2 regions of the Pelosinus baikalensis genome follow, and region 2 is predicted to be linked to the other one. Evidence: a T-box and tRNA genes for the amino acid it is inferred to sense, from the RefSeq annotation. Region 2 holds a T-box; the other holds one or more tRNA genes.

Region 1 (6,640 bases), on a different contig from region 2:
ATGTGCAAATGGTTCAAAAATCACTTTTAGAAAAAGGTTTCTACTTCGATGAAGTTGATGGTGTTTTTGGGAAGGCAACATTAAAGGCAATTAAAGATTTTCAAATTAGCAACGGCTTACTGGCTGATGGAGTTGTTGGTAGAGAGACTTTACTGTGTTTAGGGCGTCCTGGCAGCGCTGACGGTAATCCGAGCAGGTATAGCAGGTCCTTAAATATGAGTGCATCTGCATATAGTGCTTATGATGATGGAAACTCCAATCATACATATGGTGGTAATTTAGTACGTAAGGGAATTGTAGCTGTTGATCCTAATGTAATTCCCCTTGGAACGAGGTTATTCATTCCTGGCTATGGTCATGCAATCGCAGATGATATCGGCGGTGCTATAAAGGGGAATAAGATTGATCTAGCCTTTGATAGCCATGGTGAGGCAATGCAATTTGGCAGAAAAAAAGTAATTGTATACATTTTAGATTAACAGGCGTAAAGCCTGTATTTTTTTTGAATTAAGTGTTTTTTCGTTTTTGATTTATTAGCTGGTATATAAAGATGAGTCAAATAAGATACTACTCTAAGACAGAAAAAACAGATTTAGTTTGAGGAGTGTATAGATTGGATATATCAGGGAATACATTAGCATTGTTGTTGGCTTTCGTTTCTGGTGTGCTCATGGCAGTACAGGGAGCTTTAAATGCAGGATTGAGTAAAGTTATTGGTCTTCTTGAGACCACTTTTATTGTGCATATTACAGGTACAATTCTGATCCTATTGCTATTATTCGGAATGAAAATGGGTAAGGGCGATTTATCCGCATTTGCCGAGGCACCTTGGTATGTTTATCTTGGAGGAGTAGTTGGCGTGGGAATTATTTATCTTGTAGCTGCTAGCATCCCAGAAGTAGGAGCGGCCAACGCAACAACCGCAATCATTGTGGGTCAAGTATTAACGGCCATAATTATTGATCACTTCGGTGCATTCGGCTTAGCGCAAATCAGCTATGGATGGAATCAAATATTAGGCCTTGTATTATTGGCAATAGGAGGAAAGTTACTATTAAGCTAAATTATTAGTAAATAAAAGCGTTATGATTTTACTGATTACATAGCAAACCAAAAGGCATTTTTAAAAGTTTTTAAGATCTTTCTTATTTAACAATTAAAGAAAGAGGAATAATATAGCTTGCAGTCGAACTATCATTAGTTATTTCAAACAATAATGACAGTAACGGAGGAATGCAAGTGAGCAATTTTGAAAATGACAAAATAAATTCGATTGTGGGACAAGGAAGAAAAAAATACTCTTTGACTTTTGGAGATGAAAAAACGAGCCATACGGGTCTTGATGATATTTATTTAGAAGTTGAAGAGCGTATAGTAGAGGCCATAAAATTTGGCGATCCATTTATATTTGAAGGATCAAATGAGCGAGGCAACCTTTTTTATACCATTGAGCGTACAGAAGAGGATTACATTCTTAGTGTTAAAGAAGTTACTGAGGAAACGGCTGATTTACTCAAAAGTACCTTGGAAAGTGTTAAACGGCTAGGAAAAGAAAAAATGGAAGAAATCATGGAAATTATGATCTTAGAAGAGATTGATATTGATATCAAAAAGACACGAGATCTGCCTCTCGAATCAAGTTATGAAGCTATTATTGCACTACTTCAGGAATTAAGAGAAGATGCAAACGAAGCTCTTATTGATAATTTAATTCGCCTTCAAGAGATCATCCGAGAATATGAAAGTGATTTTTGAATAAGTGCTGTGATCATAATAAAACTACATAAAAACTACTTGCAAAGCAAGTTTGAATACTCTATAATATAAAGAGTGCTCTACTGAATAATATTTTGATACAGCACATGTGCAATATAAAGGGGTTATAGCTCAGTTGGTTAGAGCGCTTCGTTGACATCGAAGAGGTCTGCGGTTCGAGTCCGCCTAACCCCACCAGTAAATTCAAGCCTTCGCAGGTATGCGGAGGCTTTTCTTATGTTAAGTTGTACCTTACGTTGTACTTTATCGTATTTTAAAATAGACATATTTAATAAATGTCTTCGACGTGCGGACATGTTTATTTGGTTTGTTTCCGTTGGCTTTTTAGACTACTCAAGACGTCTTGTATAACTGATGCTGTTTCATCTTGGATGCTTTCACAATCATTTTTAAATTATAGAAACCAGGACATACTAAAAGTAAGGCTAACATTCGAAGGAGGTACAATATGGCTGATCACATAGATGAATGGACAGAGATCAATAAATTTGTTCAAAAACTATCCGAAGAGGATCGATTAAAATTATTCCAAGAACTGAAGCGTTCCGGATCAGTTGAAAATCCCATCCAGTATACCGAAACACACCTAGAAGGCGGTATAGAGGAATATCGTGATAAAGGAGAGAATTTGCTCTCAAAGAACCTGAATGGTCGATGGACATAAAAAATAAATAATCTAACTTTAAACCGTAGTCAGAATACAAATTTATTTGACGATGAGGCAAGTGCTTATCGAGTGTAAATAAAGAAACTCCCTAAACATTTAGGGAGTTTCTTTATTTTTGTTGCCTAGATTTCATGAAATTATCTACTTGAATTTTAGCCGCGATCATCAGCCTTTTTTGCCCAATCTATCTTCTTTATTTTCAAAATATCATCGGCAAATTCTCCCGAATAAAGGCTTGGTGAGCCCTGTAGTGTTTTTTGTTTTACTTAAAGATAGCTTAAATACAGTGAATGTTGCTACCTTGCTTTTTACATTAGCAACCAAGTTAGCTTCTACCTCAGTTGAAGGGTTCTAACAAATTGAAAGTGATTTCATAAAATAAAAGACTAGCGCTTACTGCAAGGATATTATCGTGCAATAGCGAATATAAACAGGGAAGCTAGCTTTTTTCGATAAGTGAATTCTTAAGCTAGGCAGAACAGGCAAAGGTAACTACTTTCTTTTTGTATAACTCCTAATCCCTTACTCTCAACTAAGGTAAGAAGGAAATTGTTTATTGTTTTACATAGTGTTGCACTAAGATTTTAAGCTCGTCTAATAAATAAGAAGTAGAATGAAGGAGATACGAAGGCAAGGAGGTTTTAGGTAGATGGGACAAGAGGGAATTTTAAAAAAAATGACCCAAGAGGATTTTAACCAAATCCTTGAGGAACAACAGGATGGATTGCAAATTAATTTTAAATATTGTGATCTAAGTGGACTTGACTTATCTGGCAGAAAATTTGAAGGCGTTAAATTTGAGGATTGTAATTTAAGTGGTGTTAATTTTAGCGAGACAATAATTAAGCAAGGTGAGTTTAAAAATGGTCTTTTGATTGGTGGCAATTTTGAAAAGGCAGATTTGTCTACCGTGGATTTTACTGGCTGCGCAATGCAAAAAGTGAATTTGTCCCATGTTAGAATCGAAGGCGTAGGTATTAAAGAGAGCAACCTAGCAAATGCAAGTTTTAAGAGTGCGAATGTTGAATTTAGTAATTTAAATGTATTCAAAGATGTCAACTTAAGTGATGCTGATTTGAGTGGATCAAAAATTAGTTGGTTTTACGGAGAAAATGTTAATTTTAGGCACGCCAATTTTAATGAGGCTTCTATTATTGAGAGCCAAATGAAAGATTGTAAATTTATGAATGCCTCTTTGGAAAATGCGGATTTGTACTCAGTGGCATTTAAGGATTGCGAAATGCAAGAATCTGTATTAGCTAAAGCAAAAATTACGAATGTTACTTTTGAAAAGAGCACTTTAGAGAATATGGATTTTAAACAATCTGAAATTGAGTATGGGCGTTTTGCTGACTGTAATTTAGACGGCGTTGACTTTAGAGCGGTTACTTTAAGCAGTCTTAATGAATTTAGAAACGTAAGTTTAATTAATGCTGATTTTTCTGAGGCAAAGTTTAGTGATGAATCTAAGCTCTATGATGTTAATGCAGCGGATGTAAAAGGATTAGACTTCTCTCCTTGGCAAAGCTCTGTTAAGGAGCAAGGTAATGTAGCAGTGGCATCGCAGCAAGATAAAGAGAGTCTAACAATGCAAGAATATCAATATCGTCTAAACCTTTTTGTTGCAAGAAATGTGGGAAGTGAAGTGAACGCCAAAGTTGATTGCGAAATAGCGCAAACGATGTTAGAGCAAGGGTATTCTAGTCAGTTAATAGAGTCAGTGATTGCTCTATATTCACCTAAAGCCTCGGAGGTAGGTAATAAAGCTAGGGTTTATGCCATGAATGTAGTTAAAAAAGCGGAGAAAGAGAATATGCGCAGGTAATAGTAAATAGGATTTGACGGTTAAGCTATTCTTAAATTGCTCCTTAGTCTTCGCCAATGACTACAAAGGGAAAAGGATATAAAACTAGTAAAAAATGATTTGCAAACATAAGTAATTGACATCGAAGAGGTCTGCGGTTCGAGTCCGCCTAACCCCATCATCTACGAATGTATACCGTAAGGAGTTAATCCTTACGGTATTTTTGTTTTTAAGGCAGGAAGGCAATAGGATATTTAAAAAAATAAAATAAATATGATGGCGGGATGTTTTTTGTCCCGCGATATGGTATAATGTACAATGTATTCAAGATAATATATAGGGAGGTACTTATGGAGAGAATAGGAGAAAATAACTACCTCGGTATTACAGAGGTAGCCAGTAAAGTATATTATAATCTGCAGCCGACGCAATTGGTAGAAGAAGCCATTAGCCGTAATGAGGGACAGCTTACTTCTACAGGAGCGTTGCGGGTTACTACTGGCAAATATACTGGACGTTCGCCTAATGATAAATTTATTGTGGATTCGCCTGCCGTGCATAATGATATTGCCTGGGGCAACAATAAATCTTTTAGCGGTAAACAGTTTATCCAGCTATACAATCGCATGATGGGATACTTACAAAATCGGGAGATATTTACATTTAGTGGATATGCAGGAGCTGATGAAGAGCATCAGGTAAAAGTACAGTTTATTAATGAATTTGCTTGGCAAAACCTTTTCGTTCATCAACTATTTATTCGTCCTGAGCCATTGCAGGAAACGGGAAAACCAGATTTCACGGTGATTTGCCTGCCTAACTTTAAAGCGACACCGGAAATCGACGGTACAAATTCCGAAGCTTTTATTGTCCTGAACCTTGAGCAGAGGATAATATTAATTGGGGGAACTCATTATGCTGGTGAAATGAAAAAAGCTATTTTTACGGTCATGAATTTTTTGCTGCCGAAACAAGGTATTCTTTCTATGCATTGCTCCGCTAATATGGGAGAAACAGGAGATACCGCACTGTTTTTTGGTCTGAGCGGAACTGGTAAGACTACGTTGTCGGCTGATCATAATCGTCGTCTGATCGGGGATGATGAACATGGCTGGAGTAACCAGGGGATTTTTAATATTGAGGGCGGATGTTATGCTAAGTGTATTAAACTAAGCCAGGAAAATGAACCACAGATTTGGGACGCCATTCGTTTTGGCACAGTGTTGGAGAATGTAGTTGTGGATGAAGAGAGTCGTGCGGCGAATTATGATAGTGTAGATTTCACTGAAAATACTCGTGCCGCCTACCCTGTTCATTATATTGATAATGTTGTGGTTCCAGGTGTGGGAGGGCATCCTAGCACCGTGATATTTCTAACGGCAGATGCCTTTGGAGTATTACCGCCGATTGCTAAGTTAAATAAGGAACAGGCTATGTACCATTTCTTATCAGGGTATACAAGTAAGCTTGCGGGAACAGAGAGAGGCGTTACCAAACCAGAAGCCACTTTTTCTGCTTGTTTCGGTGCTCCTTTTCTCCCGTTATCTCCTTTGGTTTATGCAAAAATGCTGGGAGAAAAGTTAGAACAACAGAATACCAATGTTTTCTTGATTAATACTGGGTGGTCAGGAGGACCATATGGCATAGGAAAAAGAATGAATTTAGCTTATACTAGAGCCATGGTGACAGCAGCTATTGAAGGGCACATGGATCATGTTTTCTATGATCTAGATCCGATTTTTAACATTTATGTACCCGATACATGCCCTGGAGTGCCCCAAAATATACTTAAGCCTCGCAACACCTGGAGCGATGGGGTATCCTATGATCGCCAGGCTAGAGAGTTGGCAGCTTTATTCAATGAAAATTTTACTAGATTTTTGGAAGATATCCCTGAGGGAATTGCCCAGGCGGGTCCCAAAGGGTAATAATAATGGAAGAACTCTTGCAGCTTAATCGTATACTTTAGGGAGGAAGAACATGACAATAAAAGTAGGAATTAATGGTTTTGGACGCATTGGGAGAATGTGTTTAAGAGCGGCGTTAGAAAATGAGAATATAGAAGTTGTCGCCGTTAATAGCACGTCAGATAGCATCGCATCAGCGCGCCTTTTAGAATATGATTCAGTACATGGCAGACTTAATAAAGATATTAAAGCAACTGAAGATAAAATCATAATTGATGGACATCCTATAAAAATAATTTCCGACCGCAATCCTGCTAATCTTCCTTGGGGAAAACTTGGAGTCGATATTGTTATTGAATCTACAGGGAAATTTAATTCTAGTAAGGATTGTGAAGTTCACTTGAGAAATGGTGCTAAAAAAGTTATCATATCCGCGCCGGCTAATGACTCCACTCCTACAATTGTTCTGGGAGTTAACGAAAATAT
Region 2 (10,777 bases):
TCATGGTGCCGGTCTCTATAAACCGGGTATGCCATGAAAGTGCTTCTGTTAAAATATGTGGTGTTTGTGCGTATTTGGTCGCTTTTTCGGCTCTTTCCAGATAATCCATCAGCATAGGCTTATAGTCCGGATGAGCACAATTTTCTATAATTACCCGCGCCCGTTCTTTGGGACTAAGTCCACGGACGTCGGCCACACCCAATTCAGTTACAAATATATCAACATCATGTTCTGTATGATCCACATGAGAAACCATCGGAACAATGGATGAAATGGCTCCATTTTTGGCAGTGGAGGTACTAAAGAAGCAGGTTAGATACGCATTACGAGCAAAATCTCCTGAACCGCCTATACCATTCATCATTTTTGTACCCATGATATGGGTCGAATTCACATTTCCATAAATATCAAGCTCAATGGCTGTATTCATGGCAATAACACCAATCCTTCTGGCAATTTCAGGACTATTTGCTATTTCCTGAGGACGCAGCATCATGATTTTACGATAGGTATCAATATTTTTGTAGAATCGTTCTAATCCAGCAGGAGATGGGGAGAACGAAGTACCAGAAGCAGATTTTAACTTGCCAGCATCCGCTAAATCCAACATTCCATCTTGAATGACTTCAGTGTAAACTTCTAAATCTGTAAAATCAGATTCAGCAAAGCCGCTTACTACTGCATTGGCAACGGAACCTACACCCGATTGCAGCGGTAAGAGTCCTTTTGGCATGCGTCCAGCTTTTATATCTTTTTTCAAAAAGTCAATAAAAAGTGCGCTCATAGCTCTAGCATCATCATCAATGGCTGCTAAATCACGAACATCATCCCGAATATCACATGGAACGATGTAGGTTATTTTATCAAGACCGCATGGAATATAATTGGTTCCAATACGATCATCGGCCTTAACAATCGGAATTGGCAGACGATGAGGAGGATCTAGTGGAATATATACATCATGCATTCCTTCTAAGGCTAAGGGCTGGCTTGTATTGACTTCCACTATCACAATGTCGGCACTTTGCACAAAGGAGGCAGAGTTGCCCATGGATGTGGTCGGTATAATATGTCCTTCTTCGGTAATGGCACACGCTTCAATAATCGCTACATCCACCTTACCACCTAAAAATCCATATCGAGACATTTGAGCTGTGTGACTCAAATGTAAATCGCAGTATTTTACGCCACCTGAATTTAAGGATTTGCGAACCTCATTATTGGTCTGATAGGGTAATCGTTTATTAATCCCATTTACAGCGGCTAACGCACCATCTAATTCTTTTCCTACGGATGCACCAGTCCAAAGGTTAATTTGGAAATGTTCTTTTTTGATTCGTTCAGCTAATGCCAACGGTACGGCTTTTGGATAACCAGATGGCGTAAATCCACTGGTTCCGATGTTCATTCCAGGCTTAATAACTGTCGCTGCTTCTTCGGCGCTCACGATTTTGGCATGAAGCGCTTTATTACGCACACGATCTTTGATATCAATCATTTTAACACTTTCCTCCATACATTTGAGTGATTAATTTGTTGGTGTCTGGCGGGCTAAGTAAAAGGATAAGCTACTTAATCCTACTGACAAGTCTTCATTGATAACTCGAACAGCTTCAGGCACCTTAATTTTTCTCGGGGCAAAATTCCATATGCCCCGTACTCCAGCAGCAACTAATTGATCAGCTACTTCCTGAGCATACATTTCGGGCACGGCAATAATGCCAATGTGAATTGTCCTTTCCTCCATCACCTCTTTTAAGCGGTCTAAATGAAAGACCTCTGTACCTTTTATACATTGCCCAATTTTATTGGGATCAACATCAAACATAGCTACTAAATTGAAACCTAGCGAATCAAAATTACGGTAATTAGCCAATGCCCAGCCTAAGTGTCCTACACCCACCACAGCAATATGCCAATTGTAATCAAGTCCTAAGATTTCTCCTATATTGCGAATGAGTTCACTCACATAATAGCCAACACCCTTTTTACCAAATTGACCAAAAGAAGCTAAATCTTTACGAATTTGTTCCGGAGTCACTCCTAGACGTTGCCCCAGCTCCTCAGAAGAAATAATCTCCATACCTTCTTCCTGACTTAGCCTCAAGGTCCGAAAATACAATGGTAAACGATCTATCGTAGCCTTGGAAATGGAAATTTTGTCTTTACTGTCTTTCAACCCAGAATCCTCCCTCGAATGTAAGTGGCGAATGAGCAGTTAACATTCTTTTCTCTATTTTCTCTCATTTCTCTAGTATGTACAATTTCTCACATAAACTAAAAAATCCTGCCTCTTATTAAGATATTATTTTATTTTTATTTAAATTTTTTAATTATTTTCAACATATTCTTACTTCTTATGCCAAAAATACATTTTAACTCCTTCTATTCTATGTAATATGCAATTAACGCATAAACCGCATTCTTAAAGGCTTTGTTTCCCTTGATAGCAAAAATAGAGCACAATGGCTCTATTTTTTGTAACAATACCTATATTACTTTTTTCAATCGATAATTCTGATCTTGCCGCTGAGAATTTTGCTGCCACACTACTACAATGAGTGCATTCAGCAACCAAAACAACATGGATAGCTGTATATTAAACATTACATAATCCGTAAATCCATTTACAATCAGACCAAATATCGCTCCCACAATTCCTAACATAATTCCGGATGACCATCGAATAGACTCTCTTACTGAAGATAAGGCTAAACGCAAGTGTCCACACATGATCGTTAAGAAAGTAATCAAACCTGGAATACCAATTTCAGCAGCAATATTTAAATACATATTATGAGCATGAAAAATCTTAGTATTCGGATTATTTATGAAAAAATCATAGTCGGGATATACCATCCAATAGGCTCCCCAACCAATGCCTAGAAATGGCTTATTCACAATCATAGCGATTGTGCTTTCCCATAGAGCCAGCCGCAGCGTTGATGAAGTATCGGTAGGATTCATAATTGACATAAGTCGCTCTAGTAATGCATCATGAGCAAAAAATGCAATAACAGGCAATAACAACAGTAGCCAAAATACTTTACGATTGCACAACATACCATACATAGCCACAATGGCTAATACACTAAGCCAGGCACCTCGCGAATAGGTAAGAAGTAAACATCCCCCAAACATGATTACTAACACAGAATATACTATTTTATACTTATTCTCCTGCGCTTTATATCCCATACCTGAAGCAATCGCCATCATGGTAACTAAAAACCCAGCCAACAAATTAGGATTTTCCAGAGTAGAAAAAATTCGCATCTTTAGATCTGGAAACTGCTCTCCATCTACCCACTCAAGAGCTGAGAGGGTAGCCCCAAAAAAATATTGATAAAAGCCATACATAGCAACCACTACCGCTGATGCTAACATACTCCATATAAGCCGCTTTACTTGACTGCTAGAACGCATATTATTGACAACCAAATAGTAAAGTAATAGGTATCGTCCCATTAAGTTGTAATAGTTATAAAAACTAAAGTCTCTATCAGGAGATGCCAAAATAGAAGCAGCTGATAATAGAACTAACAAGGCTATACCAGCATCGAAGGGGGTCGCCTTAAAATCCAGTTTTTGTAGAACTATGATCTTTCCCAGCCATAATAAAGCACCCAGACCTAGAAAGATACTGCTCCATTTGAGGGACAATGGCAAAAAAAAGGTCACCGCCAGTATGCAGTGCTCAATCAAATATTCTAAAAAATACTGAGTATGGGTAGTTCTATATGTTATATACATAAATTCACCCGTCTAATAGCACTTACCATTTAGTATTTTCTACGTACTCATACTATTTAGTAACTGCCAAATTCAATACCATTTTTAATTATAGCTAAGAAAGAGTCATTTGTCTAGCTACATATTATTTTTCGAACGGCACCAATTAGATATAAGGAACCCGCAACACAGAGAATATCTTCTTCACCGGCTAATAATTTGGCACGTTTTACCCCCTCCTCAATTGAAGAGGCGACTTCTACATGTTCAGCCTTTATTTCCCGGGCAACTATTTCTGGTTTTCCTGCTCTTTCAGACATAGGGGCCACAACGACTACTTTATCTTGCGATCGTATTAATGTCGTAACCATAGTCTTCACATCTTTATCTTGTAAAATTCCTAACAAGAAAACTATTTTTTTCCCTTTACAAAATCGATCTAAATTTTCCCGCAGTGCTCTTATTCCATCAGGATTATGTGCACCATCAATAATCACAGTAGGTCTTCCAGGCATTACCTCAAACCGTCCAGGCCATCGTACTGTTAGTAGTCCCTTTTCGATTGCAGATAGATCAATACGTTTTTCATTTTTTCCCAGAACCATTGCAGTCATAACTGCTACTGCACAATTATCGACTTGATGTCCACCCAGAAGATTAACAAGAAAGGGAACTGCTTTTCTTTCGGTTCCAACCGCTACCACTATTCTTTGACATTCCCCTTCCATTTCAAGAAATGTTGCTGAAAAATCTTCTCTGTATACGTAACAAGTCGCTGCGCTTTTTTGTGAGATATTTTTTATAACATCTAAAGCTTCTCCTTGGGCACCTGTAATCACCGGGACATTTTTTTTAATAATTCCTGATTTATGATGGGCAATTTCCCTTACGGTGTTGCCACATTTATCTGTATGGTCCAAAGTAACGTTGGTAATCACTGATATTTCAGGCATAATCACATTAGTTGAATCTAAAAGCCCGCCCAAACCAACTTCAATGACAGCATACTCCACGCCGCAGGCTGCAAAATAATAAAACGCAGCTGCCGTTAGCACTTCAAATTCAGTCGGATGACCTAATTCTTGTGCTACTATTTTACCCATAAATCTACTTGTATACGCAATAGCCTCTCCAAATTCATCAGGAGCAATTTCTTTTCCATTCACAATCATACGTTCTGTATACGCAGATAAATGCGGCGATGTATACATACCTGTGTTTATTCCTGAAGCCCTTAGAATGGATGCTAACATTGCTGTCGTTGATCCTTTGCCATTAGTACCTGCTACATGAATGGTTTTAAATTTTCTTTCAGGATGGTCCATTAATTCTAATAGTTTTTCAATTCTAGCTAAACCTAAATTAATTCCAAACTTAGTTAGATTAGCTAAATAGGTTAGGGATTCTTCATATGTCATTGTTTTCACACCTTCCGAAATAAACTGACAAAGTAGAGAAAAATAATGGAACCACAAAAGTACAAAGGACACAAAGGAAACTATAATTAACTCTACATACCTACTTTATATGCCTTATATCGACACTTACCTTTGTGGTTCACAAATCATACCACTATATTTATTACCTTATACTCTCTACAGCGTAGCCAAATAAGCCAAGCGTTCCCGAATTGCTGTTTGCTTTTCTTGATACTCTTCTGCTTTTGCTTTTTCTTTTGCAATCACTTCTGCTGGAGCCTTCGCTACAAAACCTTCATTGGAAAGCTTTCCATCAATACGAGCAATTTCTTTCCCTAATGTTGTTAATTCTTTATTTAATCGAAGAGATTCTTTTTCTATATCAATTAAACCTTTTAATGGCAGGTAAATTTCCACACCACTCACTACTGCAGTCATCGCATTATCTGGTTTGGCGTCATCGGCTCCTAACAATTGGACCGACTCTGCTGAAGCCAGAGTTTTTATATACTGTAAATTACTTGCAAACACCTGCTGAAATTCACTAGCTGTAATTTGCAAAATAACTTCACTCTTTTTCCCTGGTGGCACGTTCACTTCCGCTCTCATATTACGAATTGACTTAATGGTTTCCATCATTATAACCATCTGTTGTTCCGTATCTTCATTAATGAGTGTTGCTGAACTGTCAGTAGGCCAATCAGCTACCATGATGCTCTGTCCGTCATGAGGCAAGTGCTGCCAAATACTTTCTGTAATAAATGGCATAAATGGATGCAATAGTTTTAACGTATTTTCTAATACATACCATAAGACATACTGAGCAGTATTCCGAGCCTCGACTGCTTCCTTGTTGTACAATCTGGCTTTTGCCATTTCAATGTACCAGTCGCAATATTCATTCCAAATAAATTCATATAACAGACGAGCTGCTTCTCCTAATTCAAAGCGTTCTAAATTACGAGTTACCTCACTCACCGTCTTAGCGCAACGACTTAAGATCCATTTATCTGCTAATGTAAAATAATCCTCCTTCTTGGCTGTGGCACCATAACTTGCTAATTGTTCCACAGTGGTTACATCTTCTAAATTCATCAATACAAAGCGAGATGCATTCCAAAGCTTATTGGCAAAATTACGACTAGACTCTACCCGCTCCCAATAAAAACGCATATCATTTCCCGGCGTATTACCAGTCACTAATGTAAAACGCAGAGTATCTGCACCATTTTTGTCAATAACCTCTAGTGGATCAATCCCATTTCCTAAGGATTTACTCATTTTACGTCCTTGTGAGTCACGCACCAAACCATGAATAAATACATGTTTAAAAGGAATTTCCTTCTTAAATTCTAAACCCATCATAATCATTCTGGCTACCCAGAAGAAAATAATATCATAACCAGTTACCAGTACACTTGTAGGATAAAACTGCTCTAATTCTTCTGTATCTTCTGGCCATCCCATGGTAGAAAAAGGCCATAAGCCGGAACTAAACCAAGTATCTAATACATCCTCATCTTGTTCTATACGATGACTACCACATTTAGGGCATGCAGTAACTGCTTCACGGGCTACAATGGTTTCACCACATTCACAATACCAAGCTGGAATACGATGTCCCCACCAAAGCTGGCGAGAAATACACCAATCCCGAATATTCTCCATCCAATTAATATAGGTTTTAGTAAATCGTTCAGGCACAAACTGAATGGCACCTGTTGTCACAGCCTCAATCGCTGGTTCTGCTAATGACTGAATTTTAACAAACCACTGCTTAGATACTAATGGTTCTACAACAGTAGTACAACGCTGACAATGCCCTACAGCATGCATATGGTCATCCACTTTTACCAAAGAGCCTATTTCATCTAAGTCAGCAACCAATATTTTACGACACTCATAACGATCCAGCCCTGCATATTTACCAGTATCCGCTGCCATTGTACCATCGTTAGCAATTACAACGATTTGGGGTAAATTATGACGCAGCCCCATTTCAAAATCATTCGGATCATGAGCAGGCGTAATCTTAACAGCACCTGTACCAAAAGCAGGATCTACATATTCATCTGCAATAACTGGAATCAGTCGTCCTACTAAAGGCAATACTAATTGTTTCCCAATTAAATCACGATAACGAGCATCTTCTGGATTCACAGCTACTGCTGTATCACCCAACATGGTTTCTGGCCGAGTCGTAGCCACCGTCACATATTCCCCTTGGCTTCCCTTTACCAGATAACGAACATGATATAAATTCCCTGGTTTTTCTTCATGTTCTACTTCAATATCGCTAAGTGCAGTATTACAACGAGGACACCAATTGGTAATGCGGTTGCCCTGATAAATAAGTCCCTTCTCGTATAATGAGACAAAAACCTCACGCACTGCTTCAGAGCAGCCTTCATCCATGGTAAAGCGCTCTCTTTGCCAATCACAAGAAGCACCTAAACTTTTTAATTGTTTAATAATCCGATCCCCATACTGCTCTTTCCATTCCCAAACTTTTTCGATAAACTTCTCACGCCCCAGATCGTGGCGAGAGCTGCCTTCTTTAACCAACATTTCTTCTACTTTTATTTGCGTAGCAATACCAGCATGGTCGGTTCCTGGCATCCACAAGGTATTGTAGCCTTGCATACGGCGAAAACGAATTAGAATGTCCTGCAAGGCATTGTCTAAAGCATGGCCCATATGTAACTGCCCAGTTACATTAGGCGGGGGAATCACAATGCTAAAAGGTTTTTTGTCCTTATTTACTTCCTCATGAAAGAAACCATTATCTTCCCAATATTTATACCACTTTTCTTCCACTGCCTGTGGGTCATACACAGTTGGAATATTCTTTTCCATCTAGAGATCCTCCTACCATTTTAATATTTAGGCGTCCTTTTAACCACAGAAGCACTAAAAACACTGAAAAAATAGAAAAGCTCTTTCATCCTAAAAGGACGAAAGAGCATACTTTCGTGGTACCACCTTGTTTCTTTGAGATAACTCTACTCTTTAGAATCACTCAAACTCCGACGCCATAACGGGGCATACCGACTGCACCTACTATCAGTTCAATGCAATAGCTCCAGGACTACCTTCCGCTATCCCACTTCCGAGAGATCTTTCAGCCACGGATCTCCTCTCTATACGGCGGCAATAACGTACTCCTTCCTATCATAGCCTCTAAAAATATATACTATATACTATACCCATAGTATATAGTATTTGTCAAGAATACATACAAGATTCTATACTCTAGAAAATAAATATCTAGTCAATTAGCAGCTTATCTCATGCCTATAGTTATCCAAGATACCTTAAATAAATATAGATACTAGAAATCACAATTGATAGTATCATTAAAGGAAATGCCACTTTAAAGTATTTCATGAAAGAAATGCTATGACCATTTTGTGCGGCTAGCCCCACAACTATTACATTAGCGCTAGCTCCAATTAACGTTCCATTTCCTCCTAAACAAGCTCCCAGGGCTAAACTCCACCAGAGAGGTTCAAGATTAGCAACGCCCATGGTTCCCATTTCTTTGATAAGGGGAATCATCGTAGCCACAAAAGGAATATTATCAACAAAAGCCGAAGCAATAGCACTCAGCCACAAGATCACCATTGCAGTAGCCACGGAATTACCTGCCGTTAATTTCATTAGATCTTGGGCTAATACGGAAATAATACCCGTCTCGACTAACCCAGAGACCAGGATAAACAAGCCAACGAAGAAGAAAATCGTTAACCATTCGATTTTGTGAAAAATTCTTTCCAGTTCATGCTCCGATTGGGCATAAGTCATCACTAATAATAGTACTGCTCCGGAAAGGGCAACCGTAGCCGACTCTAAATGAAGAACCTGATGGAAGCAGAAAGCACCGATAGTAATTGAAAGTACAAACAACGATTTTTTAAGCAGAGGAATATCTTGAAGTTGCTTTTTCTCATCCAGTTCCATTACTTTCGTTTTAAGTTCTTCCGTAGTCTTCAAACGATTGCGATAAATAAGCACCAATATCCCTAAGGTAATAATCAGAATGAAGCATGAAATCAATGCTAAATTATTAACAAATGCTGCAAATGTTAACTCTTTCACGGCACTGCCAATCATAATATTCGGAGGATCACCAATCAGGGTTGCCGTACCGCCAATATTTGACGATATAATTTCTGTGATTAAATAAGGTATTGGCGGAACTTTCAGCTGAGCTGTTATGCTAAAAATAACAGGAGTCATTAAAAGCACCGTTGTTACATTATCTAAAAGTGCCGAACTTACAGCAGTTAAAACAGCAAGAGAAACTAAGAGTTTCACAGGATCAGCATTCACTTTTTTAGCTGCCCATATTGCTAAATAATTAAATAAGCCTGTTTGACTAACAATCGAGACCATAATCATCATCCCGATTAAAAGACCAATCGTATTGAAATCAATATGATGAAACGCGGTTTCTTGATTAATTACCTGAAATAGAATTAATAAAACAGCCCCTCCCAAAGCAGTAACAGTACGATGGATCTTTTCTGAAATAATTAAGGCATATGCCACTAAAAAAACGATAACCGCAATAAGTGATTTTTCCATATAACGTCTCCTCTTATCTCCTCGTATTTGATAATTATCCTATAAATTTATTCATTGCAATTTTGTTCCAATCATTAAATTCAACCCCTTTTCTCCCTTAGTCTTCCCCAAAAATGCAAAAAGAAGCCTATCGGGTGACAGACTCCTCCATAAACGTTCCCATATGTATTTGTTCCAAGTATATATTAGCACCATATAAATAACGATATCAGGCTACGTAAACTAAAAACATTTTACCACAAGATTACTTTTCATGTCCATTACACTCACATAAAATCTTTTACCGAAAGCTTTAGCAAATGCATCAGCTGCAAAAAATTATTCGCTTTTAATTCCTGCCCGGCAAGCAGAGCGATTTGAGCACAAGTTCGAGCATCATGCAAAGCATTATGATGATCAAAATCAATCCGAAAACGCTGAGCCAAGGTATTTAACTTATAGTTTTCTCCACCTGGCCATGCTTTTTTGGCAATTTGAACCGTACAAGCATGCTTAAACGCAGGAACAGGTAAAGAATATTCTCGTAAGATACTTCGTAATACACTAATATCAAAGGTCGCATTGTGAGCGACCACGATCTTATTTTCAAGATGCGGCCGGATTCTTTCCCACAGTTGATCAAAGGTGGGTTTATTTACTACCTGCTCTGGATATATACCATGAACCTGTATATTCCGAAAATCAAACTTTAGCACAGGTGGCCGAATTAACGAATAAGCCGAGCGCACAATCTGTCCATTTTCTACTGTTACAGCCGCCATACTACATACACTCGCTCGGCTGGCATTGGCCGTTTCAAAATCAATTGCAACAAAATCCATTATCCTTTGGCGCTAGTTGCGCACTGCTCCTCTCTATAATAAAATATAGCTACTAAAATAGTATACTTTGTAGTATATCATTATCTCCGTAAAGTTCACAGTCTAAATTCTTCTTCGCATCAAAAAATAGATGTAAGAATGCCTCACTTTTCCGAGCCATTCTTACATCCAAGTTAGTGATTCTATTGGTTTACATGGTTTCATATATCTTCGGTCGCA

The links. The T-box of region 2 lies ahead of LMF89_RS15390 (valine--tRNA ligase). A T-box ahead of a tRNA ligase gene usually reads a tRNA of that ligase, here a tRNA-Val.
Region 1: it has a tRNA-Val gene. The T-box ahead of LMF89_RS15390 (valine--tRNA ligase) is inferred to sense a tRNA for this amino acid. The anticodon was not compared.

Annotation. Positions count from the first base shown of each region.
Region 1 covers NZ_JAJHJB010000005.1:179,216-185,855, forward strand. Annotated here, with positions in the region: gene LMF89_RS05995 (3D domain-containing protein) at 1-479, shown strand, start outside; gene LMF89_RS06000 (DMT family transporter) at 605-1,063, shown strand; gene LMF89_RS06005 (hypothetical protein) at 1,234-1,755, shown strand; tRNA gene LMF89_RS06010 (tRNA-Val) at 1,877-1,953, shown strand; gene LMF89_RS06015 (hypothetical protein) at 2,225-2,440, shown strand; gene LMF89_RS06020 (hypothetical protein) at 2,559-2,798, shown strand; gene LMF89_RS06025 (pentapeptide repeat-containing protein) at 3,093-4,268, shown strand; gene pckA (phosphoenolpyruvate carboxykinase (ATP)) at 4,598-6,175, shown strand; gene gap (type I glyceraldehyde-3-phosphate dehydrogenase) at 6,228-6,640, shown strand, end outside.
Region 2 covers NZ_JAJHJB010000022.1:45,165-55,941, forward strand. Annotated here, with positions in the region: gene scpC (succinyl-CoA:acetate CoA-transferase ScpC) at 1-1,498, opposite strand, end outside; gene LMF89_RS15375 (redox-sensing transcriptional repressor Rex) at 1,529-2,179, opposite strand; gene LMF89_RS15380 (O-antigen ligase family protein) at 2,491-3,753, opposite strand; gene LMF89_RS15385 (bifunctional folylpolyglutamate synthase/dihydrofolate synthase) at 3,867-5,150, opposite strand; gene LMF89_RS15390 (valine--tRNA ligase) at 5,328-8,006, opposite strand; T-box leader at 8,098-8,334, opposite strand; gene LMF89_RS15395 (ArsB/NhaD family transporter) at 8,451-9,737, opposite strand; gene LMF89_RS15400 (3'-5' exonuclease) at 10,004-10,558, opposite strand; gene LMF89_RS15405 (hypothetical protein) at 10,749-10,777, opposite strand, start outside.